One region of the Pseudoalteromonas sp. S2893 genome, then DNA from elsewhere that is predicted to be linked to it. Evidence: predicted binding sites of a transcription regulator. Region 1 holds the regulator's gene; the other holds the start of a gene.
The links. Region 1 encodes NrdR, which represses ribonucleotide reductase genes. Its sites were predicted from a motif close to AAACACNANATNTNGTGTTT; they were not measured.

Region 1 (16,029 bases):
CTTTGGCGGGCGCTTTATGGCTGAGTGTTTAGCACAGTTTAATCAAGGCGAAAAAGTCACGATTTTAACGGCAACCTCTGGCGATACTGGCGCTGCTGTAGCACATGCGTTTTACAACAAGCCAAACATAGATGTGGTTATTCTATACCCTAAAGGCAAAATTTCGCTTGCTCAGCAAAAGCTATTTACTACGCTTGGGAACAACATTCATTGTTACGCGGTTGATGGCAGTTTTGATGATTGCCAAGAGCTGGTTAAAAAGTCATTTTTAGATGACGAAGTTAAATCTACACTTGGCCTTAATTCAGCTAACTCAATCAACATTAGCCGCCTAGTGGCACAAGTATGTTATTACTTTGAAGCCATTGCTCAACTACCAAAAGAAAAGCGTGCTACAGCGCATATTTCAGTCCCTAGTGGTAACTTTGGTAATGTATGTGCCGCCATGATCGGTGCTGTAATTGGTTTGCCGGTGGGTAAACTAAGCGCGACTACAAATCAAAACGACACCGTGCCACGTTACATGCTTGATAAAAATTGGGCGCCAAATGCCACACTTGAGTCGCTTTCAAATGCGATGGATGTAAGCAAGCCAAATAACTGGCCACGTGTGCAAACAATGTTAGATAATAACTGGTTTAGCTACGATAATTTTTACTCAACCAGCGTGAGCGAAGAAAATACGCAAGCAGTGATGAAAAATATTCAACAAACTGGTTATGTTGCAGAGCCGCATACCGCCATTGCATACCAAGGTCTTGTAGAGAATAAAGCACCCGGCGCAGCAGGTATCTTTTTGGCAACTGCTCACCCTGCTAAGTTTAAAGATAGCGTAGAAGAGATTCTAAATATTGAACTTGATATGCCAAAACCACTTAGCGACGCACTTGCTAAACCTTGTTTAGCAAGCGACATTAACCCTGATTATGAAGCGTTACGCACTGAAATACTCGCTAAGTTAGGCTAACTAACTTAGCGTTAAAAAAGCGGCTTTGGCCGCTTTTTTTGTATTTTGAACGCGCTAAATAAAGTATTTATCATTAACTAATTAAATGTAAAAAATAAAAATCATTTAAATTATTAATGCATTTATAAAAAAATATCATCTTAAAAACGCTGTGAAATAGATTCAATCCCTGTTTAAATATCCTCAACTTAAGAGCGTAGGCAAAGAGTCGTTTAAAGCGTACAATAAAGCCTCTAAAAAACACCATACACGTTGCCCTAGGAGACCCCAATGTTAGAACGTAGCATGAATATTTCGGATTTTGATCCAGAGTTATTTGACGCGATAAACAAAGAAACTGCTCGCCAAGAAGAGCACATTGAATTAATCGCATCAGAAAACTACTGTAGCCCACGCGTACTAGAAGCACAGGGTTCACAGCTTACAAACAAATACGCAGAAGGTTACCCTGGCAAACGTTACTATGGCGGTTGTGAGCACGTAGACGTTGTTGAACAACTTGCAATTGATCGTGCTAACGAGCTATTTGGTTCTGACTATGCAAACGTTCAGCCACATGCGGGTTCTCAAGCAAATGCAGCTGTTTTCTTAGCATTATTAGAAGCGGGCGACACTGTACTTGGTATGAGCTTAGCTCATGGTGGTCACTTAACGCACGGTTCACACGTAAGCTTCTCAGGTAAGCTATACAATGCAATCCAGTACGGGCTAGACGAAGCAACTGGCGAAATTGACTACGCACAGGTAGAAGCGCTAGCACTTGAGCACAAACCAAAAATGATTATTGGTGGTTTTTCTGCGTACTCAGGTATTGTTGATTGGGCTAAATTCCGTGAGATTGCTGATAAAGTAGGTGCTTACTTATTCGTTGATATGGCTCACGTTGCTGGTTTAATTGCGGCGGGTGTTTACCCAAGCCCAGTACCTCACGCGCATGTTGTAACAACAACAACACACAAAACATTAGCAGGCCCTCGTGGTGGTTTAATTATTTCTGCCTGTGGCGACGAAGCAATTTACAAAAAGCTTAACAGCGCTGTGTTCCCAGGTGGCCAAGGTGGTCCTTTATGTCACATTATTGCTGCAAAAGCAGTGGCATTTAAAGAAGCTCTACAACCAGAATTTAAAACATACCAAGCACAAGTAGTTAAAAATGCTCAAGCTATGGTTGCTGTTATGCAAGAGCGCGGTTACAAAATCGTATCTGATAAAACAGAAAACCACTTATTCTTACTTGATTTAATCGATAAAGATATCACAGGTAAAGATGCCGACGCAGCGCTTGGCAATGCAAACATTACTGTGAACAAAAACTCTGTACCAAACGATCCTCGCTCACCGTTTGTTACTTCTGGTTTACGTATTGGTTCACCTGCAATTACACGTCGTGGCTTTAAAGAAGCTGAATCGAAAGAACTTGCTGGCTGGATTTGTGACGTATTAGACAACATCAATGATGAGTCAGTACAAGCGCAAGTTAAAGAAAAAGTTAAAGCAATTTGTGCAAAACTACCTGTATACGCTTAATTGCATAAGCAGCAGTAATTTAGATCACAACAAGGGGCCTGTTTACCTTTCGAGGTTTAATTTGCAGTAGTATGTTTGGTTTTTAGGCAAGGCAGAGTCTATGTAGTGTGGTTACTCCACACAAATAGGCGATAACGCAGCATAAATGCCAAACATGCACTGCCCTCGGGTTCGTCCTAGGGGCGATTTACTCTTTGTTGCTCGGTTTTTACTTAGCCCACTAGGTTACAAACCTCGCGCTGCGATCAAATCACCCCTAGATAGAACAAATTTAATCCTGAAAGGCCAACAGGCCCTATTTTTTTGCTAAGATAAAAGGCCGCTAAATAGCGGCCTTTTTTGTTTTAAAACGGAAGTACCGAGTTATGCATTGCCCATTTTGTACCGCAAAAGATACTAAAGTTATTGATTCTCGCCTAGTCGGCGGAGGCCACCAAGTTCGCCGTCGTCGAGAATGTAACGAGTGTCACGAGCGATTTACTACCTTTGAAGGCGCCGAGTTAGTTATGCCACGTGTAATTAAACAAGATGGCAGCCGAGAACCCTTTAATGAAGATAAACTACTCAATGGCCTTAATCGCGCCCTAGAAAAACGCCCTGTTAGTACAGAGCAAGTGGATGAAGTGGTTAATATTATTAAATCGCAGTTGCGTGCTACCGGCGAGCGAGAAATATCAAGTCACCTTGTGGGTGAGTGCATAATGGAGGCGCTTAAAAAACTGGATAAAGTAGCCTATGTGCGGTTTGCCTCTGTGTATCGCTCGTTTGAAGATATACGCGAATTTGGTGAAGAAATTGCCCGTTTAGGGGAGTAATAATGCAAAACCAAATAACCTTTACTGCGCAAGATGAAATGTACATGGCACGTGCCATCGAGCTTGCAAAGAAAGGGCGATTTACAACCACCCCCAATCCTAATGTAGGGTGTGTTTTAGTTAAAGATAACCACATAATTGGTGAAGGGTTTCATCAATTAGCTGGGCAGGGGCATGCTGAGGTTAATGCTCTTGCTGTAGCAGGTGAAAACGCAAAAGGCGCGACTGCGTATGTTACGCTTGAACCGTGTAGCCATTACGGACGCACTCCCCCGTGCGCAGAGGGTTTAAAAGCCGCAGGTGTAGTAAAAGTTATTGCAGCTATGGTCGACACCAACCCACAAGTAGCAGGTAAAGGGCTAAAAATACTTAGCGATGCCGGTATTGAGGTTGCATTTGGGCTTTTAGAGCAGCAAGCGCGCGCACTTAATTTAGGTTTTTTTAAGCGTATGGAGCAGGGACTTCCGTATGTTACGTGTAAAATGGCGGCCAGCATTGATGGTAAAACCGCGCTTAAAAATGGCCAAAGTAAGTGGATCACCGGCAGCGCTGCGCGACAAGATGTACAATTACACCGAGCACAAAGCTGCGCTATTTTAACGGGCGCCGATACGGTTATTACCGATGATGCTAAGCTCAATGTGAGGTTAAGCGAGTTGCCACAGGCTTTGCCTACCGATTTACCCCTACGCCAACCGGTGCGTGTTATAATTGACTCACAAAATAGGCTTACACCAGAGCTGGCAGTATTTAATATTGAAAGTGAAATAATAATTTTTACTACCAAGGTTGATAAATCAACGCAGTGGCCGCATTTTGTAAGGCATATAGAAGTGCCACAGCAAAATAACAAAGTTAATTTAACGTCTGTTTTAGCGCACCTTGCTAAGCTGCAATTTAATCATGTTTATTTAGAAGCGGGTGCTACACTTGCCGGTAAAATGACAGAGCTTAATTTAATAGACGAATATATATTTTATTTAGCGCCTAAACTAATGGGGTGCGATGCAAAAAGCTTAGTTAATTTTGCACCGCTAACAGATATGCAAAACACCGTTAATTTGACGTTTAAAGAGTGTTTGAAAATAGGCGATGATTTACGTATAACCGCCACAAAACACATTCCAATCACTTAATTAAAAGAGTAGGGCTATGTTTACTGGAATAATTGAAGCCACAGGCAAAATTGCGCTATTACAAAAAAAACAAGGCGATTTAGCCATTCGCATTCAAAGCGCTAATCTTGATATGAGCGATGTAAAGCTTGGCGATAGCATTGCCACTAATGGCGTATGTTTAACGGTAGTTGATAAGCACATCGATGGCTTTAGTGCCGACTTATCAAACGAAACTATCAGCCTAACTGGGTTTGCAAATTATAATATTGGCCAAACAGTTAACCTTGAAAAAGCCATGCAGCCGGTTTCACGTTTAGGCGGGCATTTAGTGTCAGGTCATGTTGATGGCATTGCAACCATTACAGCCATTACTAGTAATGCGCGCGCTACAGAATATTGGCTAAGCACCGATGAAAACTTAATGAAGTACATTCCTTACAAAGGGTCTGTATGTATAGATGGTATAAGCCTGACAGTAAACGCTGTACAAGGTAATAAATTTAAATTAACCATAGTGCCGCACACAAGCGAGCAAACCACCATTGCTGATTTTAAAGTGGGCACACGCGTTAATTTAGAAGTCGACCAAATTGCACGTTATTTAGAGCGCCTTATTAAAGGGGCTGAGCAGCCGACTGGCTCAGATATTTCAATGAGCTTACTAGCTAAAGCTGGTTTTGTTAAATAACGACACTGATAACTTACACGAGCAAATTTATGAATTTACACAGCGCACAAGAAATCATCGACGACATTAAAGCCGGTAAAATGGTTATTTTAATGGATGACGAAGACAGAGAAAACGAAGGTGATTTAATCATTGCAGCAGAGCACATTAGCGCCGAAGCAATTAACTTTATGGCCACTCATGGCCGTGGCTTAATTTGTTTAACTATGACGCAAGAGCGTTGTGAGCAGCTTGATTTACCGTTAATGGTTAAAAACAATGGCGCAGCGTTTTCTACTAACTTTACTATGTCGATTGAAGCTGCCAAAGGTGTAACAACGGGTATATCTGCAGCCGATAGAGCGCGTACAGTCCAAGCTGCTATTGCAAAAGGCGCCGTACCAAGCGATATCGTACAGCCTGGACATATTTTTCCTATTATGGCACAGCCAGGTGGCGTGTTAACGCGCGCAGGCCACACCGAAGCTGGGTGTGATTTGGCACGTTTAGCCGGCCTTGAAGCCTCATCAGTTATTGTAGAAATCCTCAATGCCGATGGCACTATGGCGCGCCGCCCTGATTTAGAAGTATTTGCTAAAGAGCATGGTATTAAAATTGGCACAATTGCAGATTTAATTGAATACCGAAACCTTAACGAAACCACCATAGAGCAGGTGGCTAAGTGTAAATTACCTACTGAGCACGGTGAGTTTGATTTAGTAACCTACAAAGATACGATTGACGGCCAACTGCACTACGTATTGCTAAAAGGCGAAATTAAAGAGCAAGAACCAACGCTTGTGCGCGTGCACTTACAAAGTACCTTTAACGACATTTTGCTTTCAGACAGAAGTGCGGACCGTAGTTGGGGGCTTTCTGATGCAATGGCTTACATTGCAGAAAATAACGGTGCACTGGTTATTTTAGGTAAACAAGAAAGCACCGAAGAGCTAGAGGCCACAGTAAAAGCATTTGCTGCTGCCGATGCTGGCGAAAATGTTACGCCGCGTAAATTTAAAGGTACATCGCGTACCGTTGGTGTGGGCTCGCAAATACTGGCTGATTTAGGTATTAAGCAAATGCGCTTAATGAGTCGCCCTAAAAAGTACCATGCACTTTCGGGCTTTCATTTAGAAGTGGTTGATTACGTTGAGCCACAATAAGGGCTCAGCTTTTAACTAGTCTATTTTTTTATTTTTATGGTATGATGCGCAGCAATTTTTGCGCAATCGCAACCGCTTGAACATATTTTTAGGGTTATCAAATGAAAATTATTGAAGGTAATAAGTACGCTCCAGGCAAAAAATTCGCTATTGTTATTTCTCGTTTTAACGATTTTATTGGTAGCAGCCTACTAGAAGGTGCTGTTGATGAGCTAAAGCGTACTGGTGGCGTAGCCGATGATGACATTACCGTTGTGTATGTACCCGGTGCAGTAGAGTTACCTTTAGCGGCAAAACGCATTGCGGCAAAAAAAGAGTATGATGCAATCATCGCATTAGGCGTAGTGATCAGAGGTGGTACACCACACTTTGACCTCGTTGCTGGCGAATCTAACAAAGGCCTTGCAAATGTATCGCTTGAGTATGATATCCCGGTTGCATTTGGCGTATTAACCACAGAAAGCATTGAACAAGCAATTGAACGCGCTGGTACCAAAATGGGTAACAAAGGCGGCGAAGCGGCATTAGGCGCGCTTGAAATGGTTAATGTGTTAGATAAAATTTAAGTTTAAGGAATTTTTGTGAAACCAGCAGCAAGACGTAAAGCACGTATCTTAGCACTTCAAGCCGTTTATTCTTGGCAATTAAGTGGCAATTTAATTGCCGATATCGAACAACAAATGTTGATCGAAAACGACGTGACTAAAATTGATGTTGAATACTTTAAAGATTTAGCGCGTGGCGTTGCCGTTAATTATAAGCAACTAGATGAAGCTGTATCTCCGCATTTAACACGTCCATTTGATGATTTAGATATGGTAGAGCGTGCAATTTTACGTTTAAGCGCGTATGAGCTTAAATTCCGTGAAGATGTGCCATACAAAGTAGCAATCAATGAAGGCATTGAGCTTGCTAAAATATTTGGCGCTGAAGACAGCCATAAATTTGTAAACGGTGTACTTGATAAAGCTGTTAAGCATTTACGCAAGTAATACTAACCTTGCTAAAGCGCTCTGCTAAAGAGCTTAGCTTTAACAGTTAGTACACGTTAAAAAGGAGAGCCGGCATAGGTCGGCTTTTTTGTGTATGAAGGAATTTGAATTAATAAACCGCTACTTTAAAGGTCGTGGTATAACTCGTCGTGATGTAAGCCTAGGAATAGGGGACGACTGTGCATTAGTTACCGTTCCGCAAAACTGCCAACTTGCAGTAACAACTGATACGCTTGTATCGGGTGTTCATTTTTTTGATGACATTTCCCCCCGAGCATTAGGACACCGAGCACTGGCCGTAAATCTAAGTGATTTAGCAGCCATGGGGGCTGAGCCTACTTGGGTGTCGGTGGCATTAACCCTACCAAATATTAACCAGCAGTGGATTGAAGAATTTACTGAGGGAATGCACGAAATTGCTGAGTACTTTAATGTACAAATAATTGGTGGCGATACTACGCAGGGCCCTTTAACAGTTACTATATGCGCTAAAGGCACTGTGCCAGAGGGCAAAGCTTTACGCCGTGCAGGTGCTAAAGTGGGCGACTGGGTATGTGTAACCGGCACGCTAGGTGATGCAGGCTTGGCTATTGAATCTCGCAAGCGTGGCCTAAGTATTGAGCCTGAGCACTTAAAGTACATAAATAGCCGCTTTGATTACCCCACTCCACGGGTGGCTGCAGGGCAAGTATTACGAGGCCTTGCTTCATCAGCTATTGATGTGTCTGATGGCCTTATGGCGGATTTAAGCCACATACTTGATATGTCACAAGTCAGCGCCAGTATAAATATTGAAAACATCCCAACCTCAGACGCTATGCGTTCAAGCCTGAGCTTTGAGGCGCAATTGCCGTATATTTTAGGCTATGGCGATGACTACGAATTACTTTTTACTGTCTCTGAAGATAATAAAAGCATGTTGGAGCTTAAATTACGTCAATACGGCGTAGAAGCAACGTGCATAGGGCAAATAAAAAGTGGCGAAGGGCACATTGAGCTTTTACACCACGGTGAAAAATTTAATTTTGAGCAACAGGGCTTTGAGCACTTTGCCAAGGAGCAGGTTTGACTAGCAAAAAACAGTTTAATTTAAAGCGCCCGCACCAGTTATTTGGCCTAGGGTTTGGCACTGGCCTTGCGCCTGTTGCGCCAGGCACCTTTGGTACATTTGCTGCTTTACCATTTATTTTTATGACCATGTATTTTCCGCTTTGGCTACAAATCGTGTTTGCCGTGGTTATTAGTATTTTTGGTATTTGGGCGTGTGGCAAAACCGCCGATGATTTAGGTGTGCACGACCACCCAGCTATAGTGTGGGATGAAGTTGCGGGTTATTACATCACGATGATTGGCGCAGCGCTTAGTTGGCAAACCTTACTTGTAGGCTTTTTATTATTTAGATTTTTTGATATTGCCAAACCAGGCCCGATCAAAACGCTCGATAAGAGAATGGACGGCGGCGTGGGTATAATGGCAGATGATGTACTTGCCGGTATTTTTTCGCTTATTTGTTTGCAAGCGTTAATAAAAGCAGGTTTACTACCCTTTTAATTTTTGTGTTTTATTTGTTTAACTAGGTGGCAGCGAAATGATGCGATTTTTACTGGTATGTGTACTTATGTTGTGTGCCATGCCAAGTTGGGCTTCTATTACTGATTACGTTGTTAAGCAATGGAATATCAAAGATGGCTTGCCCTCGCAATCGCTAAAAAGTGTTGTGCAAGATCAGCAAGGCTATATGTGGGTCGGAACGCAATTTGGCCTTAGCCGCTTTGACGGCACAACGTTCACTAATTACAACACACAAAATAGTCCTTTTTTGCCAAGCAATGGTATTAATAAACTGCTCATAGATAGCAATGGCTATCTGTGGGTGGGCACTAAAAGTGGCTTGGTGGTCATAAACCCGCAAACGCTTGCCGCACAAGAATTTAATATTAAAGGCCCAGTAAGAGACATATTAGAAGATGCCAAGGGCAGCATTTGGATTGCAGCTAATGGGCTTTATTATGTAGACCGCAACCAAGTTGATTTACGTGATAAAGCGAACGAACTCGTTCCTATTGTAAATGCCACTGTGATCACCCAAATAGTGGGGTCGGTTAGTCAAATGGCGCTTTCTCCAGAGGGGATTTGGCTTGTCAACGACCGTCATTTACTACGCTTAACTAAAAGCGCCTCTGATTTTTCAAAACTCAGGTTGGAATTAACAGCTAAGGTGTCGTTGCCTGAGCGGTTAGCACAAACCATTGTTCATGATCTGTCTTTTTTAAATGGTAATTTATATTTAGCCTCTGAACTGGGTGCCTACTTTTTAGATTTAGACGATGAGCTAAGACCTTTCCCGCTGCCGAATGCGAATAACTCAGCTGTGTATAAATTTATGAGCGACACCAATGGTGGCTTATGGGTTTCTACGTATGGAAGACTGCTTTTTAGAGCTAAGTCGGGTGAGTGGCAATGGGTTGAGCCAAGTCAGCTAGATCAAAGTATTTGGTTTGCCGATATTTACCGCGATAGCCAAAATAATATTTGGCTTGCAAGTTTTAGCGAAGGCTTATGGCTTGCACACGAAGGGCGTATAGAACGCCACTCTGCTTTATCGCAAATGACAGAGGCCGTTATGGCAATCAGCCAAGCGCCCGATGGTAATTTATGGGTGGCAAATAAAAGTGGTATTGGGTATTTCGATTTAAATAAAAACTTTGTCAATAAAATACCCAGTGCGCAATTTGGCCGTGCAACAGTACACGACTTACAGTTTGATGGGTCGCGTTTATATATAGCGACCGGACGAGGGCTGTTTTTTTACGAGCAAGATAAACTATACAGTTTTCCTGGCAGAGCGCTGCGCGACAATCCGGTATTCGCTATTAGCCCATCAAGCAAAGGTGGTTTTTGGATAGGTACAGGGCGTGGCTTGTATAGGCTAAGTTATGGCGGGTTAACACCCTTTGCATACAATGCCTTTTTAGGCAGTAAATTTATAACGTATGTGCTCGATAAAGCAAACTTTGGTGTAATAGGGACCAGTAAAGGGGCGTATTACTTTACTGACCGTGGCATTGAAAAAATAGGTGACCAAACTTCGCTCGAAAGTGCATACATCACCAGCGTATTACATATAGATGGTGTAGGTATTTTAATTGGCTCGCTTAATGACGGCTTATTTTACAGAAGTTTACAAGGGCATTGGCGACAGTTAGATGCAGCCAACGGCTTACCCTATGGCTCTATTTTTAGCCTAGAGTATGACGAAACCTATAAGCGTGTATGGGTAAGTACCATGAAAGGTGTTTACCGTATGCCAGTAGCGCAATTTAAATCAGAGGTGTCGAGCTTAAAAGTGGAAGAGGTTATTTCCTCTTTTGATAGACAACTCGATGGTAAAGCAAGCCAGTGTTGTAACGGTTTAGGACACGATGCCGTTGCCATGACCGATTATTCAATTTGGTATCCAAGCTTACAAGGCATTGTAGAAATACCTAAAAATACCGAGCTATTTGGCCTAAATGTATTAAAGCCTAAAGTAGAAACACTAACCACACCTCTGCGCGCGTTAACTACCGCAGCATTGGGCGAAAAGCCTTTACTAGATACTGATGAGCGCGACATAACGTTAAAGTACACCGCCATCGATTATTATGCGCCAAATAGTATTGAGTTTAGATATAAGTTAAGTGGGTTAGATAGTGATTGGCGCTATGCTAATGCACGCCGAGAAGCCATTTATACAAATTTACCGGCGGGGTCATTTTTATTTGAGCTTGAGGCAAAACGCCAAGGCGAAGATTGGGACAGAGCGCAAACTGTCGAGTATGCATTTGTAGTACCGCAGCGCTTTGACGAAACTATTTACTTTAGATTGCTAATTGTTAGTGGGTTTATTTTACTGTTTTACTTTATTTTTTGGGTATTTAGAGCGCAAGAGCGCCGTAAGCAAGAAGTACTCGAAGCCCTAGTAACAGAGCGTACATTAGAGCTGCGTCAAGCTAACGATAAATTAGGCCAAGTAAACTCACAGCTTAAACTAGTTAGTCACTCAGATGAGCTTACAGGGCTACGTAGCCGTCGCTTTTTGTTTGATCAGCTCCCTAAAGATATTGAGCACTTCCAACGTAATGCACAGTCTTTACAAGCGCAAGGTAAGTCACTTGTACTGCTTATTATCAACTTTGATAACTTTAGCCGTATAAACGATGCGTATGGCCCAATAGCAGGAGATAGCTGCTTACAACAAATGGCAGCGTTACTTAATTCGCGTACCCAAGGCTCTGACTATGTAGCACGCTGGAGTGGGGATGAGTTTTTATTATTGCTGCGCGATTTTAAGTGCAACATGATTGACAGCTATGCCTCTGATTTATGCCAAGCAATCGCATTAAATTCGTTTCAATTACCAAACGGTAAAACAACCAATATTACGGCTTCATTGGGATGGTCTTTTTACCCACTGCCACTTTTAGGTGGGCAAGTAATAAGCTGGGAAACGTCGATAAACTTAGCCGATATAGCGCTTCATCAGGTTAAAAAACGCGGTGGTGACGGTGTGGCAAATATTACGTTTGATAAACAGTTAGATGCGTTTGAGTTTGAGCAAAATTCGAATGTAGATCAGCAGCTGGGTATTTTACAAAGTAATGGCTTAGCAGATATTAAAGTGTGGATGCGATAATGCCCAACCTACAAAAGTAGGCTAGGCATGGTGAGGGTAACGCTATTTAATTACTGGTTTAGCCACGCTGGTAAAATAGCCACTGACTCAGGAGCACTAAATGCCATACTTGCATCGGCACTTATATCTCCCCCTGCGGTACTTAAAATATTATTAAAGCGCATAACTACGTTGTTAGACTTTTCGGCAACGTATAAATCGGTTCCGCTATACATAATATCAACAGGGTTTCCTAATAATGTATTGGGCCCGCTAATCGTCGCGCTTATATTAACTAGTCCCGAGGCATTTGCGGTATTATTTAATACATAAATTTTGCCATCGTCAGCAACGGCTGCGCTGCCTACATCAGAAAGTATTAACGCACCACTTAATGAGTCGTAATCTATTCCATGAATATTGGTAGGTCCTGCTAGTGCTTGTGAATTATTGGCAGGTGTAATTAATCTATCTTCTGTACTTATTGTGGTCTCGCCACTTAGTAGCTTATTTTTAACTTGATCAAATACCGCTACAGTGCCATTAGTTAGCGCAACAAAAGCGCGGTCAGTGTTACTGTCGTAATCAACATCCCACGGGCGTGCATTATTGGCAAAAGTTAAGGTCATAAGAGGTGATACATCGCCGGTGGCACAGCTTGAAAATATAGCAATGCTCGGCGTGGTTTCATTATTTTCAGCCACAAAAATCATTCCACTATCGGAGGCAATATCTAATCCTTTAGGTGAAATAAGGCCTGTATTGCTTCCTGAAATCAGTCTATCTTGGCTGGCGTTAAATGTTTCGCCATCACGGTTATAAGCCACTTTAGTAGAGATGACGATTCCGCCCATTCCTGTACTGGCATTATCGAATGTTGCGTAGCTATTACCTGCTTTATCAAAGCTAACGCTTTCTATCGTTTGGCTTGCATTATAGCTTGCAAGTTCGCTACTTAATGTTGTATTTAAACGGCTAATTTGGCCTGTTGTATCACCCGCAGAGCTTGGATTACTGGATACGGCTACGCCTAATAGCGCCATATTAGGCTCAGTACTATCTGATATATCAGCCATTGAGCTTTGAGTTAGCGTGTTAGTAATTGACTCTGGCTTAGTAGACGCAGTACTTAAATCGGGCGCTATATCGCCACTTTCACCGGCAAATATATTACTAAACACTAAAATTGCATCGTTTGATTTTTCGGCCACACGTAAATCGCTACCCTCAAGGGTAATATCTACAGGGTTGCCTAGCATAGTCGCAGGGCCTGAAATACTGCGTGCAACAGATGTATTACCTTGCGCAGTTGAGGCATTATTAATAACAAAAAGCGCGCCATCGGTAGCATCTGATGCGCTACCAACATCCGATAAGATAAGTTTATTGGTGGTTTCATCATAAACAATGCCGTGAATATTTACCGATATTTGCACACCATCGGCATCGCTTGGTGTAATAGTACGATTTGGCATAGCGGTAAATTCACCGCTTACAAAATCATCGTAAACCGCGACATCACCGTTGGTAAGTGCTACATAAAGTCGGTCGTTTACGTGGTCATAATCAACATCCCACGGGGCGGCTTCGGTAACAGTGGTAGCAAGCGGCGCGGCATCTCCCGCTGCAGCACTGCCAAATGTGGTAATTTGCATGGCACCAAAATCAGCTATAAATATCAGCCCGCTATTTTTTGCAATCGCTATGCCCTTAGGATTAACCAGTGTAGTTGCAGGGCCTGTAATTTCACGGTCTTGATTAGTGCTAAAGCTTGCACCATCATCGCGATTTGCAAGTTGGCATATAGTTTTAATACTACCATTTTCGCTGTCGCTTGCTTGTATTAAATTACCGAGGCTATCAAAGGCTACGCCTTCATTTGCAGTGGTATTAAAGGTTTTTAATTTGGCAGCGTTCTGGTTTATTAAATCAACAGTGCCTGCGTTTTGCTCGCCGTTATTAGCTAAAATAAACGTGGCTGCACTAAAGCCGGGGTTACCGTTTGTGCCATCGTTTCCATCTTGACCATCTGCTCCCGGCGTACCGGCTAAACCGTTTTCTCCATCATCACCGCTACACCCTGAAATACCAAGTACTATCCCAAGCGCTAATGCTGAAAAACAAAGGGGGCGTTTAAGTGAACTGTTTTGTGCATGAAGGTGAGTTAAATTAGCTTTTTTCATCATTTTTACCTTTTAATATTCCATCAAATGAAAGTAAATAACGTGCCTGTTTATACTCCTCAGTACGTACTATTTACTGTGTTAACCTCATAGAGATAACGCGTAGAAATACACATTGGATGCAAATATTTAAAAATAAAAAACAAAAAAGGAGCCACCAGGCTCCCTTTAAAAACTAGCTAGCAAAAATAATTAAGCGATAAACGATTTTATTGAATTTAAAATGCCTTGTTCGCCTAAACCCATTTCATCGTGCATTTGCGCTTGTGTGCCGTGCTTAATAAATTCATCAGGAATACCTAAGTTAAGCACTTTTAGGTTGGCTTTTTGCGCTGCTAAATATTCATTAACCGCTGAGCCTGCGCCACCACAAATAGCGTTGTCTTCAAGCGTTACTATTACATCATGAGTTTGGCTAAGCTCATCTAATAAACTTGTATCAAGTGGCTTAATAAAGCGCATATTAACTAGCGTTGCACCTAGCTCATTTGCAGCAAGTTGCGCGTTTTCAAGCAAAGTACCAAAGGATAAAATAGCAATTTTAGCGCCTTGTTTAATGGTATTGGCTTTGCCTATTTCCAGTAGCGTCATTTCGCTTTGAATATCAGCAGTACCGGCACTACCACGAGGGTAGCGAACTGCTACAGGGCAATTAGCCTTATAACCGGTATAAAGCATATGGCGGCACTCGTTAGTATCACTTGGGGCCATAATAACCATGTTTGGAATACAGCGCATAAAGCTTAAGTCGTACGCACCTTGGTGTGTTTCGCCGTCGGCGCCTACAATACCAGCGCGGTCTATAGCAAAAAGCACAGGTAAGTTTTGCAGTGCAACATCATGGATAAGTTGATCATACGCACGTTGTAAAAAGCTCGAGTAAATAGCTACAACGGGTTTTAACCCTTCACAGGCAAAACCGGCGGCCAATGTGACAGCGTGCTGCTCTGCTATGGCTACATCAAAATACTGCTCTGGGTGTTCTTTTGAAAAACGCACCATACCTGAGCCTTCACGCATTGCCGGCGTAATAGCCATTAATTTTTTATCTTGCTCGGCCATATCACACAACCAATCACCAAACACCTTAGAGAAAGTGGCGGCGCCAGGTTTAGATTTAGGTAAGCTTGATGTATTAGGGTCAAACTTTGGCACACCGTGATAGCCAATAGGATCAGCTTCTGCGGGTTTATAGCCTTTTCCTTTTTGGGTTTTTATATGTAAAAGCTGAGGCCCTTTTAAATTACGCATATTACGCAGTGTATCTACGAGCATATTTACATCGTGGCCATCAATTGGGCCAATGTAATTAAGACCTAGTTCTTCAAAAAAGGTACCTGGAATAACCATTCCTTTTAGGTGCTCTTCTACTTTACTGGCAAGCTCTTTAACAGGAGGCACGCCAGAGAGTAACTTTTTACTGCCTTCGCGAATGTTTGTGTAAAAGCTGCCAGATAAAATACGCGCAAAGTGATTAGTTAACGCTCCGACGTTTTCAGAAATCGACATTTCGTTATCATTTAAAATGATTAACATGTCAGATTTTACATCGCCTAAGTGGTTCATGGCTTCAAATGCCATACCTGCTGTAATGGCACCATCGCCTATAACGGCAACAGTTTTGCGGCCTTTGCCTTCTTTTTGAGCCGCAATAGACATACCAAGTGCTGCCGAAATAGAGGTACTTGAATGGCCTACGCTAAAGGTATCGTATTGGCTTTCTTCACGAAAAGGGAATGGATGTAATCCGTCTTTTTGACGAATTGTATGCATTAAATCGCGTCGTCCCGTTAAAATTTTATGCGGGTACGCTTGATGGCCTACATCCCATACAAGGCGATCTTCTGGTGTGTTATACACATAATGTAGAGCAACGGTAAGTTCAACAGTTCCTAAACCAGACGCTAAATGGCCGCTACTTTGCGAAACAGAGTTGAGTAAAT
Region 2 (16,029 bases), on a different contig from region 1:
CATCTTCAAGTGGCAGTAAGTTAACAATTGGCTTACCGCGAGCGGCGCGACTAGCCAGTGGTAACTGGTAAACTTTAAGCCAGTACAAACGACCCGCAGTAGAGAAACATAAAATGGTATCGTGGGTATTAGCCACTAAAAGACGCTCAATGAAATCTTCATCTTTCATCTTCGTCGCTGACTTACCTTTACCACCACGGCGCTGTGCTTCGTAATCAGACAATGCCTGATACTTAACGTAACCTTCGTGCGACAGGGTCACAACAACATCTTCTTCGTTAATTAAATCTTCAAGGCTAATATCGTGCGCTGCCGCGTTAATTTCTGTACGACGCTCATCACCATATTGCTCTTTAATTTCAACTAACTCATCACGAATAACTTCCATTAAACGCTCAGGGCTACCTAAAATGTGTAGTAGCTCAGCAATTAAATCTAACAGCGATTGGTACTCTGCTAAGATTTTTTCATGCTCAAGACCGGTTAGTTTGTGTAAACGTAAATCAAGAATTGCTTGTGCTTGCTGCTCAGAAATATAGTACTGACCATCGCGAATACCCAGCTCACTTGCCAGCCAATCTGGGCGTGCTACGTTGTCTTCGCCTGCTTTTTCAAGCATAGCTTGTACGTTACCTAAATCCCATGGGCGAGCTGTTAAGGCTACTTTAGCTTCTGCTGGGGTTGGCGATTTACGAATTAGCTCAATAATTGGGTCGATGTTGGCAAGCGCAATTGCTAAACCTTCAAGGGTATGAGCACGGTCGCGCGCTTTACGTAAATCAAATACGGTACGGCGTGTAACCACTTCACGGCGGTGAATAACAAACTCTTCAAGCATTTCTTTTAAGTTGAAACACTTAGGTTGGTTGTTAATTAATGCAACCATATTCATACCAAACACAGTTTGTAACTGAGTTTGTGAATATAAGTTGTTGAGGATAACTTCACCTACATCACCACGTTTGATCTCAATAACGATACGCATACCGTCTTTATCTGATTCATCACGTAGTGCGCTAATGCCTTCAATTTTTTTATCTTTAACAAGCTCAGCAATTTTTTCAATTAAGCGTGCTTTGTTAACCTGATAAGGAATTTCGTGCACGATAATGGTTTCGCGGCCTGTTTTTTCATCGGTTTCGATGTCGGCGCGTGCACGCATGTACACTTTACCACGGCCGGTTAAATAAGCATCTTCGATGCCTTTTTTACCATTAATAATGGCAGCCGTTGGGAAATCAGGACCCGGAATGTAATCCATTAATTCATGAATCGTTAAATCAGGATTTTGAATAAGCGCTAAACAACCATTAACCACTTCAGTTAAGTTATGTGGTGGAATGTTTGTTGCCATACCTACCGCAATACCTGAAGAACCGTTAACAAGTAAGTTAGGCACTTTGGTTGGTAAAACGTCAGGAATTTGTTCGGTACCGTCGTAGTTAGGAACGAAATCAACCGTTTCTTTTTCAAGATCGGCTAATAACTCATGCGACATTTTTGCCATACGTACTTCTGTATAACGCATTGCCGCTGCTGAATCACCATCAACCGAACCGAAGTTACCTTGGCCATCTACAAGCATATAACGTAGTGAGAATGGCTGTGCCATACGCACGATGGTGTCATAAACTGCACTGTCGCCGTGTGGATGGTATTTACCGATTACGTCACCGACCACACGGGCCGATTTTTTGTAAGGCTTATTCCAGTCATTACTAAGCTCGTTCATTGCAAACAAAACGCGGCGGTGAACAGGTTTTAAACCATCACGTACGTCTGGTAATGCACGTCCTACAATTACGCTCATTGCGTAATCAAGGTAGGAGTTTTTTAACTCGTCTTCAATATTGACTGGCAGAATTTCATTGGCGAGATCAGTCATTTGATATCACATTCCTTCAGTATCAGCTCTTAGCAACCCGGTATTAGGCGCCAAGAGTATTTGTTATTATTTCTAAGCGACCATGCTATCACAATTAATTTAAATTTACAGGCGCAAAACTTTGCGATTTATCAATTTAGCCCTATATAATGGCCTCAGATTGACGAGGAAGTATTTTATGACCGAACATCAAAATGTAGATAACGCAGAAATAGCAAAATTTGAAGCCATTGCAGAGCGATGGTGGGACCAAGACGGAGAGTTTAAACCTCTTCACGAAATTAACCCATTACGATTAGACTTTGTGGCTAACAAAACCCAAGGCTTATTTGATAAAGAAACACTCGATGTAGGCTGTGGTGGCGGCATTCTTAGCGAAAGCATGGCACGCATGGGCGCACACGTAACCGGTATAGACATGGGGCAAGAGCCACTCACCGTAGCAAAGCTTCATAGCCTAGAAACCGGTGTAAATGTTGACTATATAAAAGTACCTGCAGAAGAATTTGCAACCCAGCACCCTGCTCGCTTTGATGTAATAACCTGTATGGAAATGCTAGAGCATGTACCTGACCCTGCTTCTATTATTCATGCAGTAGCAGAGCTTGCCAAGCCAGGGGCTGATGTGTTTTTCTCAACCCTAAATAAAACGCCTAAAGCTTACTTGTTTGCTATTGTAGGTGCTGAAAAGCTGCTAAAAATGGTGCCTGAGGGCACACACGATCACAACAAATTTATCAAACCTGCACAACTTATTGCATGGGCTGAACAAGCCGGTTTAAAAGTACGTGCCAGTGCTGGCCTGGGCTACAACCCGCTTTCTAAGCAGTATTCATTAAATACAGATGTGAGTGTTAATTACATTCTTCATTTTGAGAAGTTAGCATAATGGCTAGCTCTCATACCCCCTTAACTCCTTTTGAGTACGACGCTTTCTTATTTGATTTAGATGGCACCTTGCTTGATACAGCAGACGATTTAGGTGCTGCTTTAAATGCTGTACTTAAAAGTGAAGGTGTTGCGCAAGTTACGCCTGAAGCTTATAGAAAAGTAGCGTCTAATGGCGCCGGCGCACTACTTGAACTTGGCTTTAAAGCGCAATGGGCATCGCAACCACAAACTGAACGTATAAAACAATTAGTCAGCCACTACAGCCAAAACCTAGCGACACACACCCGCTGCTTTGAAGGCATAGAATCATTACTCATAGCCCTTGATAACCAAGGTATAAAATGGGGAATAATGACTAATAAGCCAGGGTTTTTAACCGATCCATTAGTGGCTGCTATACCCGCTTTAAAAAATGCACACGTTGTGATCAGTGGCGATACCCTCACCGAGGCTAAACCATCACCTTTACCCTTACTACACTGTACAAAACTGATGAACGTAGATCCTAAACGTTGCTTATACATAGGTGATGCTCAACGTGATATAGAAGCAGGTAAAGCCGCAGGTATGCACACAGCAACAGCGCTTTGGGGCTATATACCAAGTATTGATGAGGCCAAGGGCTGGGAAGCCGATTTTAACTGGCACAGCCCTATTGATGCTTTTAACCATATATAGTGCCATGTAAATTATTAAACACTATATATTGTGATTGTGTTAGTTTTTATGCAAAGCTTGTTGATAAAAAAAGCAGTCGAAATTTATTTTCAAAATGCATAAATTTAGCAGATCATTAGTTGATTTTTAGCTATTTCAACTTAAATGATTGTTCGAAGGTGAGTGACTACTAACACAAATACGTTATCCCAAAGTTATCCACAAATAGGGGCAATTATGTCCCTTGCAAATCAGCTCAGACCACACTATCTTGTGATCTCTAAATTGAACAACACCAGATATTGTGGCCAAATGTTATTCAATTAAATTCGCCAATACGGTGAAACTTATAATAAATGAATACGTACCTTGCTTTAGCGAGGTATAAAGCATTGGTCAAAATACACAATTCCCAAGGAATACAGGCAAAGCTATGAACCAACAGTTATCTGTAAGCAAGCGTGACGGGCGTAAAGAGCCTTTAGATCTTGATAAGATCCATCGCGTTATTGAATGGGCCGCCGAAGGTTTAAACAACGTATCGGTTTCACAGGTTGAATTAAAGTCACACATTCAATTTTACGACGGTATTCGTACAAAAGACATTCACGAAACCATCATTAAAGCAGCAGCCGATCAAATTTCAAAAGAGTCGCCTGACTACCAGTACTTAGCTGCCCGCTTAGCTGTATTCCACTTACGTAAAAAAGCGTATGGCCAGTTTGAGCCACCACGTTTATTTGACCATGTTACAAAAATGGTTGAAGACAAACGCTACGACGCTCATTTACTCGTTGATTACACAGAGCAAGAGCTTGATGAGCTAGATGCTTATCTTGATCATTCGCGCGATCTTAACTTTAGCTACGCAGCAGTAAAGCAGCTTGAAGGTAAATACCTAGTACAAAACCGCGTAACGGGTGAAATTTACGAAAGCGCTCAGTTTTTATATATCTTAGTGGCTGCGAGTTTATTCTCTGACTACCCGCGCGAAACACGTACTGACTACATCAAACGTTTTTACGATGCAGTATCAACGTTTAAAATCTCTTTACCTACGCCAATTATGTCGGGTGTGCGTACGCCTACGCGTCAGTTTAGCTCGTGTGTACTTATTGAATGTGGCGACAGCCTTGATTCAATTAACGCCACATCATCTGCCATTGTTAAGTACGTTTCACAACGTGCAGGTATTGGTATTAACGCTGGCCGTATTCGTGCTTTAGGTAGCCATATCCGTAATGGCGAGGCGTACCACACAGGTTGTATTCCTTTTTATAAGCACTTTCAAACAGCGGTTAAAAGCTGCTCGCAAGGTGGCGTACGTGGCGGTGCTGCAACGTTATTCTACCCGCTTTGGCATTTAGAAGTAGAAAACCTACTAGTACTTAAAAATAACCGTGGTGTTGATGATAACCGTGTTCGTCATTTAGATTACGGCGTACAGTTTAATAAACTAATGTATTCTCGTTTAATTAAAGACGACTACATTACGTTATTTAGCCCATCAGATGTGCCTGGCCTTTACGATGCATTCTTTGAAGACCAAGACGAGTTTGATGCGTTATACGTAAAATACGAGCAAGACGAGTCTATTCGTAAAAAGCGTATTAAAGCGATTGAGCTTTTCTCAATGTTCGCACAAGAGCGTGCCAGCACAGGTCGTATTTATTTACAAAATGTGGATCACTGTAATACGCACAGCCCGTTTATTTCTAAAGTGGCGCCAATTCGCCAATCTAACTTATGTTTAGAAATTGCATTGCCAACTAAGCCGTTAAATAACGTAAACGATGAAGAAGGCGAAATTGCACTTTGTACGCTATCTGCATTTAACCTAGGCGCTATTGAGTCACTTGATGAGCTTGAAGAGCTTGCAGAGCTTGCAGTACGTGCACTTGATAACCTACTTGATTTCCAAGACTACCCAGTACCGGCTGCACGTAATGCCACTATGAGCCGTCGTACGTTAGGTATAGGCGTAATTAACTACGCTTACTACCTTGCTAAAAATGGTAAGCGTTACTCAGATGGCAGTGCTAATGCACTGACTCACAAAACGTTTGAAGCAATTCAATACTACTTAATGAAGGCATCAAACGAGCTGGCTAAAGAGCGTGGCGCGTGTCCTAAGTTTAACGAAACAACGTACTCTCAAGGTATTATGCCAACTGATACGTACAAACGTGACTTAGATAAAATTTGTGATGAGCCACTGCACTTAGATTGGGATTCGTTACGTGCCAGCATTAAAGAGCACGGCATGCGTAACTCAACACTTAGCGCATTAATGCCTTCAGAAACATCGTCGCAAATCTCTAACGCAACTAACGGTATTGAGCCACCACGTGGTCACATTAGCGTTAAAGCAAGTAAAGACGGTATTTTAAAACAAGTAGTTCCTGAGTACGAACGCTTAAAAGATAACTACGAGCTACTGTGGGATATTCCATCAAACGATGGTTACTTACAGTTAGTGGGCATAATGCAAAAGTTTATTGACCAAACTATTTCGGCCAATACTAATTATGATCCAAACAAATACGAAGGCGGTAAAGTACCTATGAAAGTCTTATTAAAAGACTTACTAGGTGCATACAAGCTTGGTGTTAAAACACTTTACTACCATAACACCCGCGATGGCGCATCAGATGCACAAGACGACACTCCAGAAGTGGAAGATGATGATTGTGCAGGCGGCGCGTGTAAAATTTAATAGTTAAACTTAAAGCGGGCTCTTTGCCCGCTTTGTCCTGATAGTTTTAGTGATAGTTTTTTGAGTGATAGACATGTCTTATACTACTTTTAGTCGTAACCATAATGATCAAATGCAAGAGCCAATGTTTTTTGGCCAAACCGTTAACGTTTCGCGTTACGATCAACAAAAATACCCTATTTTTGAAAAATTGATTGAAAAGCAACTTTCGTTTTTTTGGCGTCCAGAAGAAGTAGACGTAAGTAAAGACCGTTTAGACTTTCAAGCATTACCAGAGCACGAAAAGCACATATTTTTAAGTAACTTAAAATATCAAACGCTGCTTGATAGTGTACAAGGCCGCTCGCCAAACGTTGCCCTACTCCCTATTGTGTCTATTCCTGAGCTAGAAACATGGATAGAAACATGGGCATTTAGTGAAACTATTCACAGTCGCTCTTACACCCACATTATTCGTAACGTTACACAGTCACCAGAACTTATTTTTGATGACATAGTTAGTAACGAAAAAATTAGCGAACGTGCTGATGCGGTAACCACCTACTACGATGATTTAATCAATGGTGTGTCGCTTTATAACCTGTATGGCGAAGGCAAGCACGAAATTAACGGTCAAACCGTTGTAATTAGCTTATTTGATCTTAAAAAGAAACTTTACCTTGCCATGATGTCGGTAAATATTCTTGAAGCCATTCGTTTTTATGTCAGCTTTGCGTGTTCGTTTGCCTTTGCTGAGCGTGAATTAATGGAAGGTAACGCTAAAATCATCAAGCTAATCGCACGTGATGAAGCGCTTCACCTGTCGGGTACGCAGCATATTTTAAACATTATGCAAGATGGTAAAGATGACCCTGAAATGGCGATTGTTGCCGCGCAGTGCCGTGAAGAAGCCATTAAAATGTTTGTTGAAGCCGCAGAGCAAGAAAAAGAATGGGCAGAGTACTTATTCAAAGATGGCTCTATGATTGGTTTAAACAAACACATTTTATGTCAGTATGTTGAATACATTACTAACGCACGTATGACCGCCATTGGCCTGCCTGCGCAATTTGAAAACAACAGTAACCCGATTCCATGGATCAACTCATGGCTTGTGTCTGACAACGTGCAAGTTGCACCGCAAGAAGCTGAAATTAGCTCATACCTTGTAGGTCAAATTGACTCACAAGTAGATGCCTCAGAATTTGGTGACTTTGATTTATAATGAGTGACAAACCCACTGCAAGTATAACGCTTGCAGATAACAGCCAGTGTATAGAATTTAGCACTGGCTGCCCTTCTGTTTTACATTGCTTAGAAAACCAAAAAATAGACGTAGCGTATCAATGCCGCGAAGGCTATTGTGGCGCGTGCAGAGCCACGTTAGTCTCTGGCCAAGTGCACTATAACGAAGAGCCTTTAGCGTTTGTACGCGAGGGGGAAATACTGCTGTGCTGCTGTAAGCCAAACGGTAATATAAGTATTAATTTAAAATAAATTTACTGCGTTTTATTCAAATACTGTGGTTCAAACCGGTAGTGCCCCGTGATTTTATAATCAAAAAGCATATCGGTTTTTTCTGCCCCACGCCCAATGTTATGTACAATTAATGGATTGCCAGTTTGTACTGAACGCTCATTAACTACCATCCCTATATGTGGCAGGTTACCCGGTAACATCCAAGTCACTATATCACCTGTTTTATACTCTTCAGGGCTATCAGATAATACTAACGCACGACCCTGTCTTTTAAAGTAGGTTTGTAAGTTAGGCACTCTGCGGTGGTCTATATTTTTATCGGGTTTGGTCAGTCCCCAAATACGCTTTGAGGGGTATAGAGTAAAATTGTCACGCATGTCTTGGTGTACTAACTGTTGTAAATCTATACCTAACTGGCGATAAGCACGAATAATCACATCGGTACACACCCCAATATTACTTGGCACGTCACCACCTGGGTAACTTATTGAACGATAACTCCCATCATACGTAACTTGGTGTGTTGTTCGCTGTATTAATGCAGCAGTTATGTCTTCTTCAAATGAATTTGCTAACGCACTAAAAGGCGCTAATACACTAAAATATAACCATACATTAGCCATATTCTGTTCCTTGTAAAAAATTTATAATGCATCCAGTACATACTCAGGCACATTTATTTCCTCGCCTGAATTTATAAAGTGAGTATCGAGCGAATAAGCCATAATTTCAAGCGGTGCATTGTGATAACCAAAGTGCTTAATTTCATTCATATAGCGCTCTATAAAGGCTAAAGCACCAAGATTTTGCCACTGCAATACATGCACTAATTCATGAAAATGTACGCGCAAGTTATCAACACTTGTCGGCAACAAGTAGTAAGTATTTTTATAAGTTATGCCACTGACTTTCATATCAATAAATTCACCCAGCCCCATGGCACGTAAAGCAGCAAAATCGGGCTTGGGTATTTCATCGATTACAACATAAAAGGCATTTTCCAAAAATTCAGTTGGGTAAAAACCTGCAAACTGTGCTGTAAATTGAGTGCAGCACACCCGTTTGTATTTATATTTATGATTTACCTTATCAATCCATTGCTCGATTGCGGTTAATATATCCATATTCCAAACCTCATTAAAATCGCGACTAACTAGGCTTAATTAACCTTCTTCTTCAGTCAGTGACTCAAGTAAATCATGAATTTCGGCTTTAAGCGCTTTATCTTCAATTTTATTAGCGCTGACCTTGGCATTTTTTAGGCTTTTAATCGCTTCATTTTTTTGTCCAAGCTCTATTTGTAGAGTTGCCATTGAATAAGCAACCGACGACATATGATCTTTATTATTGATTGCAACCGACTTTTGTAGCGCTTTTTCGTATGTGGTAATTGCCTCTTCAAGTTCTTCGGTAAAGTCAGCTAAGGTTTCCCACTGTACAGGGTGATCTTTTGAAGTATTCTCGTTTTCTTCACAAATAGCTTTGAGCCTAGAAAATAATAATTCAAACCTTTTACGGTCGTTTCTATTTGCAGCTTCCATCAGTTGCTCTGCTAAATCATGTACTGCTTTATATACTTTGGTGTTCATCATCAGGAACTATCCTTAACTGGTCACTAAACTAACTATTTAGAGGCGCCCTAATCTTATTAGAACGGCTAATTATTTAGGTGTAATAATACATTATTAATAGATAGCGGGTTGGAATTAAAAGTGTGGTTTTAAAATTATATATAAAAAAGTAATCCACGTTAGTTACAGTGATACACTGAGAAACTAATGGACACCTAATATACTGGCTAAAAATGAAAGAGTGCAACCAATGCGGTAAATGCTGTATTAAATACGGTGGGGGCGATTTAAGTGCAACCGTACAAGAAATTGAAATGTGGGCACTGTTTAACCCAGAGATTTATCAATATGTTAAAGATGATGAAATTTGGTTTGATCCAAAAACGCAAATGCGACTCTCCACTTGCCCCTTTTTAGAAATAGCGCCCAAAAAAGAGCCCTCTCATAAAACAATGTATACCTGTAGCATTTACCTAGATAGGCCAGAAGATTGCCGCCATTATCCAAGCCTGGTGTCAGAAATGATACGTGATGAATGCGAAATGATAGAACCTATCGATGTAAAAAACCAAACTAGAGCACAACATAAGCTTAATATAATTATGCTTGATAGCCGCTCTTAATCAGCTTATCTTATTTGCGTGTTTATTCATCGAAAAACATTAAGCTATAGTATAACATTGTTGATAAGTCAAAAACGCGGTGTTATATTATATCACAACATAGTAACCGCGAACCTTTAAGACAATGACAAAGTTAACATTAATTTCCTCTGCAGTTTTTTCTGTTTTATGTTCTCATTCAGCACTTGCTGCTACCGTTACCGGTAAAATAACAGACGATAAAAACCAACCTATTGAAAACGCAGCTGTACACGTACATGGTAAAGACCAAGGTGTAAGAACCAACGCACAGGGCGAGTTTTCTATTGATGTAGACTCTCAAAGTCAATTGCATGTAAGTAAAGACAACTTTATAGACTCGCGTATTGCGGTAAATGAAAACTCAAACAATGTAACGGTGTCGCTTACACCTACCTCGGTAGAAACCGTTGTTGTATATGCCTCTGCACTGCATAAAAATAGCTTAGAAATGATTTCGCCGGTAAGCGTTTTATCAGGTGATGAGCTTAAAAACAAATCAAAAGCGACCCTTGGCGAAACACTAAAGGGCTTACCAGGTGTTAATGCCAGTTACTTTGGTCCGGTGTCATCAAGCCCTATTATCCGTGGTTTAGATGGCCCTCGCGTTAAAATTACCCAAAACGGTTTAGATGCCAGCGATGCATCACGCATTGGCCCTGACCATGCAACATCAAGTGACAGCTTAGCAGCTGAACAAATTGAAGTATTGCGCGGTCCAAGCACCCTACTTTATGGCTCAGGTGCAATTGGTGGTGTGGTAAATGTGGTTGATAACCGTATTCCAACGAGCAATTTAGATGATTTAACCGGTGCTGCTGAATACAGCCATGACACGGTTTCTAACTCAAATACCGTGGCTGCAAAACTAGAAACAGGAAATGACGGATTTAACTTTCATTTTGATGGGACTAAACGCAGCGGTGATGACTATGAAACGCCTACATTTAACATTACAGATGAAGATGGTGATGTTGAAACTCATAACTCTGTAGAAAACACTTTTATTGATAGCGACACATTTAATGTGGGTACGAGTTATGTGGGCGATCATTTAACGGTTGGCTTTTCTTACGGTAGCATTGAAACCGATTACGGTATTCCTGGACATGAGCATCATGATCATGACCATGAAGGTGAAACCGAAGAAGAACACGATGAGCACGCAGATGAAGAGGAAGAAGAGTCTGTTTATGCACATCTAGAGCAAGATCGTTGGCAAGGTCTTATAAGCTATGCGCTTGATAATAACTGGATTGAAAATATTAACCTTCGTGTTGGCTACACTGATTACAAACACAGTGAAATTGAAGACGGTGAAATTGGCACCACCTTTAAAAACGAAACAACTGAAGCACGCTTAAATGTAGAGCACAAGTTAGCGCAGTGGCACGGTATGATGGGCTATCATTATAGCGAATCGGACTACGACGCAATTGGCGAAGAAGCATTTACCCCTGCAAGTGTAACCACTACACATGCGTTATACCTACTTGAAGAACGTGAATTTGGTGATGTTACACTCGAGCTTGGTGCGCGTATTGAAGATTACGAAATAACAAGCACAATTACCGAAAGCGAGCACGCACATGATCACGATGAAGAAGAAGATCATGACGAAGGCGAAGAAGAAAGCATTGCATACAGCGAAAGCTTTACTAATGTAAGCGCCTCTGCCGGTGCTATTTGGCAATACACACCAGGGCAAAGCGTAGCACTTAGCTTATCTCACTCTGAGCGTGCGCCCCTTTCTGCTGAGCTTTTATCAAACGGATTACACATTGCTACAGGTACTTACGAGTTAGGCCTTGGCTATCATATTGAAGATAACGAGATTCACTTTGAGCCAGAAGACATTAAACAAGAAAAATCGACCAATTTAGATTTTAGCTTTAGACGTTTTAGCGGTGACTTTGGTTACACAGTTAACTTTTTCTATAACGATATTAAAAACTTTTATTATCAACAAAACACTGGATTAGTTTACGACGAAGAAGATGGTTTAAAGTCTGCAATTGGCGCTCACGATGATGCGGTTGCCGTATATCAATTTGCCAGTAAAGATGCTGAACTCTATGGTGTAGAATTTGATGTACACTATCAAATTGACCCTAATGCCATGGTTAAAGTATTTGGTGATTCAACACGCGCTAAGCTAAAAGACGACGAAGGTAACTTGCCGCGCATACCAGCAAATAAATTAGGATCTGAATTACAATACAATGTAGGCGATTTACAACTAACACTCACAGGTACGCACTACTTTGAGCAAGATAATATTAGCGCCTATGAAACTAAAACCGATGGCTACACAATTGTTGATGCACAAGCTAATTATCAGTTAAGTTTAGGCGCTATAGATACGCAGTTATACTTAAATGTAGATAACATTACAGACGAACTTGGCTTTGTTCACAGCTCGTTTATAAAGGATAAAGCCCCACTACCTGGTAGAAATTTCCGCTTTGGTATTAGAGGTTATTTTTAATAACGCTTTGGCATTTATTTAGTTACTTTTAAAGCCGCATTTTATATGCGGTTTTTTTATGCCTACTCATTTAATTAACTAGGTTATTTACTTGTTGTAATAGCGTTTGTAGCGCAGGTAGCAAGTTTATCTTTCCCCCAAAATAACTCACTTAATTATGCGGATTGGCCTACATTATTAACGTTTTTAAAGCTTGGTATAAAACCACAAGACACAAAAAAGCCGCGGACAAGACCACGGCTTTTTAAATACTGACTTAATAACTAAATCAAGAAAGGATTTCGTGTAGCTCAACGTCAAATACAAGCGTTGAGAAAGGTGCAATTGCAGCACCTGCGCCACGTTCACCATAAGCAAGCTCATGAGGAACGTAAATACGCCATTTAGTGCCTACTGGCATCATTTGTAAAGCTTCAGTCCAGCCTTTGATCACGCCACCTACTGGGAATTCAGCTGGTTGACCGCGCTCGTAAGAGCTATCAAATACTGTACCGTTAATTAATGTACCGTGGTAATCAACACGTACTGTAGACTCAGCAGTTGGCTTTTCGCCTTCGCCTGTTGCTAGTACTTCGTATTGTAAACCAGACTCGGTAACAGTGATTTCAGGACGCTTAGCGTTTTCTTCTAAGAATGCAATACCTTCAGCAGAAAGTACTTTTGCTTCTTCTTCACGACGCGCTTGGATCTCTTCGTTAATTTTTTCAAATGCAGCTTGGATCTCAGGGATCTCAACTTGAAAAGCGCTACCAGCGTACGCATCTTTCATGCCTTCAAATACTGAATTTAGGTTTAAGCCTTCAAAAGGGTTAGACTTAAGTTGCTCACCCATTTGTAAGCCAATACCGTAACTTGCTTTTTCAGCATCTGTAGTAAAATTATCTGACATAATGTGTTTTTCACGTTTTGTTAGTTAAAAGACGCGTACATGCTAACATAAAATAAAACCGGTTTGGCGCTAGTTTTTACTGTGTTTTACCTTAATTTTGCCAACTATGTAGCTACAAAGGGGTAAACTGAATAAAAATCCAACAAGCAATGGCCACGCTAGTAAACCGCCACTGCCAAACAGCACCAATGGCACTAATACTAAACCAACTAAAGCAATAAAAGCTGCGCCAATAACAGGCCAATGCGTATCGTATTTAGTAATAAGATGCGCAGTTAATACGTTGAAGCCAATACCATACACAAAGGCGGTGATAAGCGTTGCGTCTGGTTGTGCATCTGCTGCCATTTTTATTAATAAATTAATCGCGCTTTGATAACAGTAGCCAAATACAATCCACAGTAGTACATGCTTTACTAAGCGTTGCGATGTTGTAAGGTTTGCTTCTTTTGACATTTATTAAACTCCACAAAGCAAAAAACCGCCCATAAGGCGGTTTTTTTAAATAATGGTGGAGAGATAGGGATTTGAACCCTAGATAGGCTACAAACCTATGCCGGTTTTCAAGACCGGTGCATTCGACCACTCTGCCATCTCTCCGTACGGCGCGAATAATAGGGGGTATTGAGCAACTTGTAAAGACCTAAATGTAAATAATTAGCTAAAAACAACGTTTGGTTCAAAAAACCACCACAAATAGCTAAAAAGCTACATTGCTCATTGCCCATTAATAATATTGCTTTGGCCTGCGTGCAATCCACGAACAAATTAAGCACAGTAATAAACTAAGTGCTAAAAATGTAACGCTTTGAAATATTAAATCAAAACGGTTTAAATCATCACTTGGTACTACCACAAATAAAAATGCAGGTAATACACTAAGCAATAACACATAAAAACAAATTTTAAAGGCCCGACCAAAATCAAACCTTTTAGACTGCTGCATCCACCAGGTTAATAAAACAAGCATTCCCATAGCAGAGCCAGCTATAAAATGTGCAGTATTCGTGCTCATTGCCACATAAAGTGTAATAAAAGCACCCACTATTCCCCAAATTGACCATGCCAGCCAATTCTCTTTTTCTTGTAAAAATAAATTTCCCATCGTTTTCGTCTTCTTTATCGTTATTTTTATTAAGACTTTCCATACTTTAACAAAAAACAACCGATTAAAAAACAAACTGAAGAAGAAAAAGTTAACCTATATTGCTTCCGTGCGCTTCTCACAGCTAAATCAAAAAAGGACGAGCCTAACAGTAGCAACCTTAATGCTATATGACTGCGCAAAACTGCAATAGTTCATTATTTATTATAAATAAGTGAAGTAATCATCTGGTTTGTGCTTAGCTGCCTTTTTACACTCAATCTCTGGGGTGCCTAAATATAAATACCCAACAATTTCATCTTGTTCGTCTAAATTAAGGGCATTTTTTACCGCTGTGCTTTGTGCAAAATACCCTGTACGCCATACACCACCTAAACCTTGTGCAAATGCGGCTTGTTGCATGGCAAGTACACTGCAACCGGCGCTTTGTACTTGCTCAATACGCGGCACTTTTGGATGGGCTTGATACTTAGCAATAGCAATAATGATCATCGGTGCGCGCAGCACAAGCTCTTTTGCGCGTTTAATCACTTTTTCTTCTTGCTGCTCAGCAACTGCGCTTTGATGGTATATCTCACCTAATTTATGGCGGGCATCACCTTGAACGACAATAAACTGCCAAGGCGCAATACATCCGTGATCAGGCACCCGTAACGCGGCTTGCTTTATTATATCGAGCTGCTCTGAATTTGGCCCTGGGGCGGTTAATTTAGCGTCAGATTGGCGGGTTAGTAAAAGCTCAATAGCATCCATAGCGTACTCTCATAATTCAAAACGTTAGAGTACCATTTATGCCTTTAAAAAATAAACTCTGCGTAATTATCAATTTTATTAAAACCCTACTTATTCTCTCGTATTACAGCGCCATTACTGCGTAAACAATATTCATATACCACTGTATAAATCCGAGAGAGGCGCGATGCGTTTAACACACGTTACAAACAAAAAGGGCGTATAAAAAATATTTATACGCCCTTTTTAAACCAATTTGTTTGCTACTCTTTTACTACTGCACGCCTGAGCCAATAATCAACACTAACAAAGCGACCGCCACCTACAAAAAACAAGCTAAGTAACATGGCAAAATAAATAGCAGAAAATTCAATACCGTTACTTATTATGGAAGGTTTACCTTTTTCATATAAGTAATCAGTAAATCCGTGCTCTTCAACTATGCCCCTAATTTTACCTATACGTTCTTGTACTTCTAGTGAGTTTTCAAGGCTTTCTTTAGCCCCAGGAATTGATAACCAATCAAGTACTTGAGCCGAACTGGTTGTAGGGTTTGATGGCGCTATAGCAAACCAACCATTATGCCAATGCACTGTTGTTGCTGCCACAACCATTGTAAACATCAGCGGAATGCTTACTAAGCGGGTAAATAGCCCAAAGAGTAAAAACCACCCGCCTAAAAATTCACTCCAGCCTGCTAAAAAGGCAAGTAAGTCTGGAAATGGTAAACCTAAACCCCATTCACTATTGCCAAACCATTGTACAACGCTGGCATCAGCAAGAAAATAGCTAAAAAAGCCGTCGGTTTCTCCACTTAGGGCTAATTTATTAAAGCCCGCAATAATCATTACGGGGGCTAAAATTAAGCGAAAAAGTAACGCAGGTAATCCGTCGGCATACGATAGATTACCCATGATTTTATTATACAAACGAAATAATTTACTCATGTGTGGCCTGCTTTGTCAGTGTTTTAAGTTATGGACTCTATACACACAA

Region 2: a site for NrdR is predicted at 3,724-3,743, ahead of nrdA (class 1a ribonucleoside-diphosphate reductase subunit alpha). Genes of this name have one in related genera too.

Annotation. Positions count from the first base shown of each region.
Region 1 is NZ_PNCY01000001.1:140,811-156,839, forward strand. It holds gene thrC (threonine synthase) at 1-967, shown strand, start outside; gene glyA (serine hydroxymethyltransferase) at 1,238-2,494, shown strand; gene nrdR (transcriptional regulator NrdR) at 2,860-3,309, shown strand; gene ribD (bifunctional diaminohydroxyphosphoribosylaminopyrimidine deaminase/5-amino-6-(5-phosphoribosylamino)uracil reductase RibD) at 3,312-4,445, shown strand; gene CWC04_RS00675 (riboflavin synthase) at 4,462-5,115, shown strand; gene ribBA (bifunctional 3,4-dihydroxy-2-butanone-4-phosphate synthase/GTP cyclohydrolase II) at 5,145-6,257, shown strand; gene ribH (6,7-dimethyl-8-ribityllumazine synthase) at 6,359-6,823, shown strand; gene nusB (transcription antitermination factor NusB) at 6,839-7,249, shown strand; gene thiL (thiamine-phosphate kinase) at 7,344-8,318, shown strand; gene CWC04_RS00700 (phosphatidylglycerophosphatase A family protein) at 8,315-8,800, shown strand; gene CWC04_RS00705 (ligand-binding sensor domain-containing diguanylate cyclase) at 8,838-11,924, shown strand; gene CWC04_RS00710 (hypothetical protein) at 11,975-14,086, opposite strand; gene dxs (1-deoxy-D-xylulose-5-phosphate synthase) at 14,279-16,029, opposite strand, start outside.
Region 2 is NZ_PNCY01000014.1:31,071-47,099, forward strand. It holds gene gyrA (DNA topoisomerase (ATP-hydrolyzing) subunit A) at 1-1,885, opposite strand, end outside; gene ubiG (bifunctional 2-polyprenyl-6-hydroxyphenol methylase/3-demethylubiquinol 3-O-methyltransferase UbiG) at 2,064-2,774, shown strand; gene CWC04_RS08220 (HAD family hydrolase) at 2,774-3,454, shown strand; gene nrdA (class 1a ribonucleoside-diphosphate reductase subunit alpha) at 3,867-6,149, shown strand; gene nrdB (class Ia ribonucleoside-diphosphate reductase subunit beta) at 6,223-7,353, shown strand; gene yfaE (class I ribonucleotide reductase maintenance protein YfaE) at 7,353-7,625, shown strand; gene CWC04_RS08240 (DUF1287 domain-containing protein) at 7,628-8,230, opposite strand; gene CWC04_RS08245 (hypothetical protein) at 8,252-8,731, opposite strand; gene CWC04_RS08250 (hypothetical protein) at 8,771-9,199, opposite strand; gene CWC04_RS08255 (YkgJ family cysteine cluster protein) at 9,412-9,801, shown strand; gene CWC04_RS08260 (TonB-dependent receptor) at 9,926-12,307, shown strand; gene bamJ (BamJ family beta-barrel-assembly machinery protein) at 12,576-13,196, opposite strand; gene CWC04_RS08270 (hypothetical protein) at 13,266-13,652, opposite strand; tRNA gene CWC04_RS08275 (tRNA-Ser) at 13,706-13,796, opposite strand; gene CWC04_RS08280 (hypothetical protein) at 13,924-14,301, opposite strand; gene CWC04_RS08285 (NAD(P)H nitroreductase) at 14,506-15,054, opposite strand; gene CWC04_RS08290 (HvfX family Cu-binding RiPP maturation protein) at 15,297-15,980, opposite strand.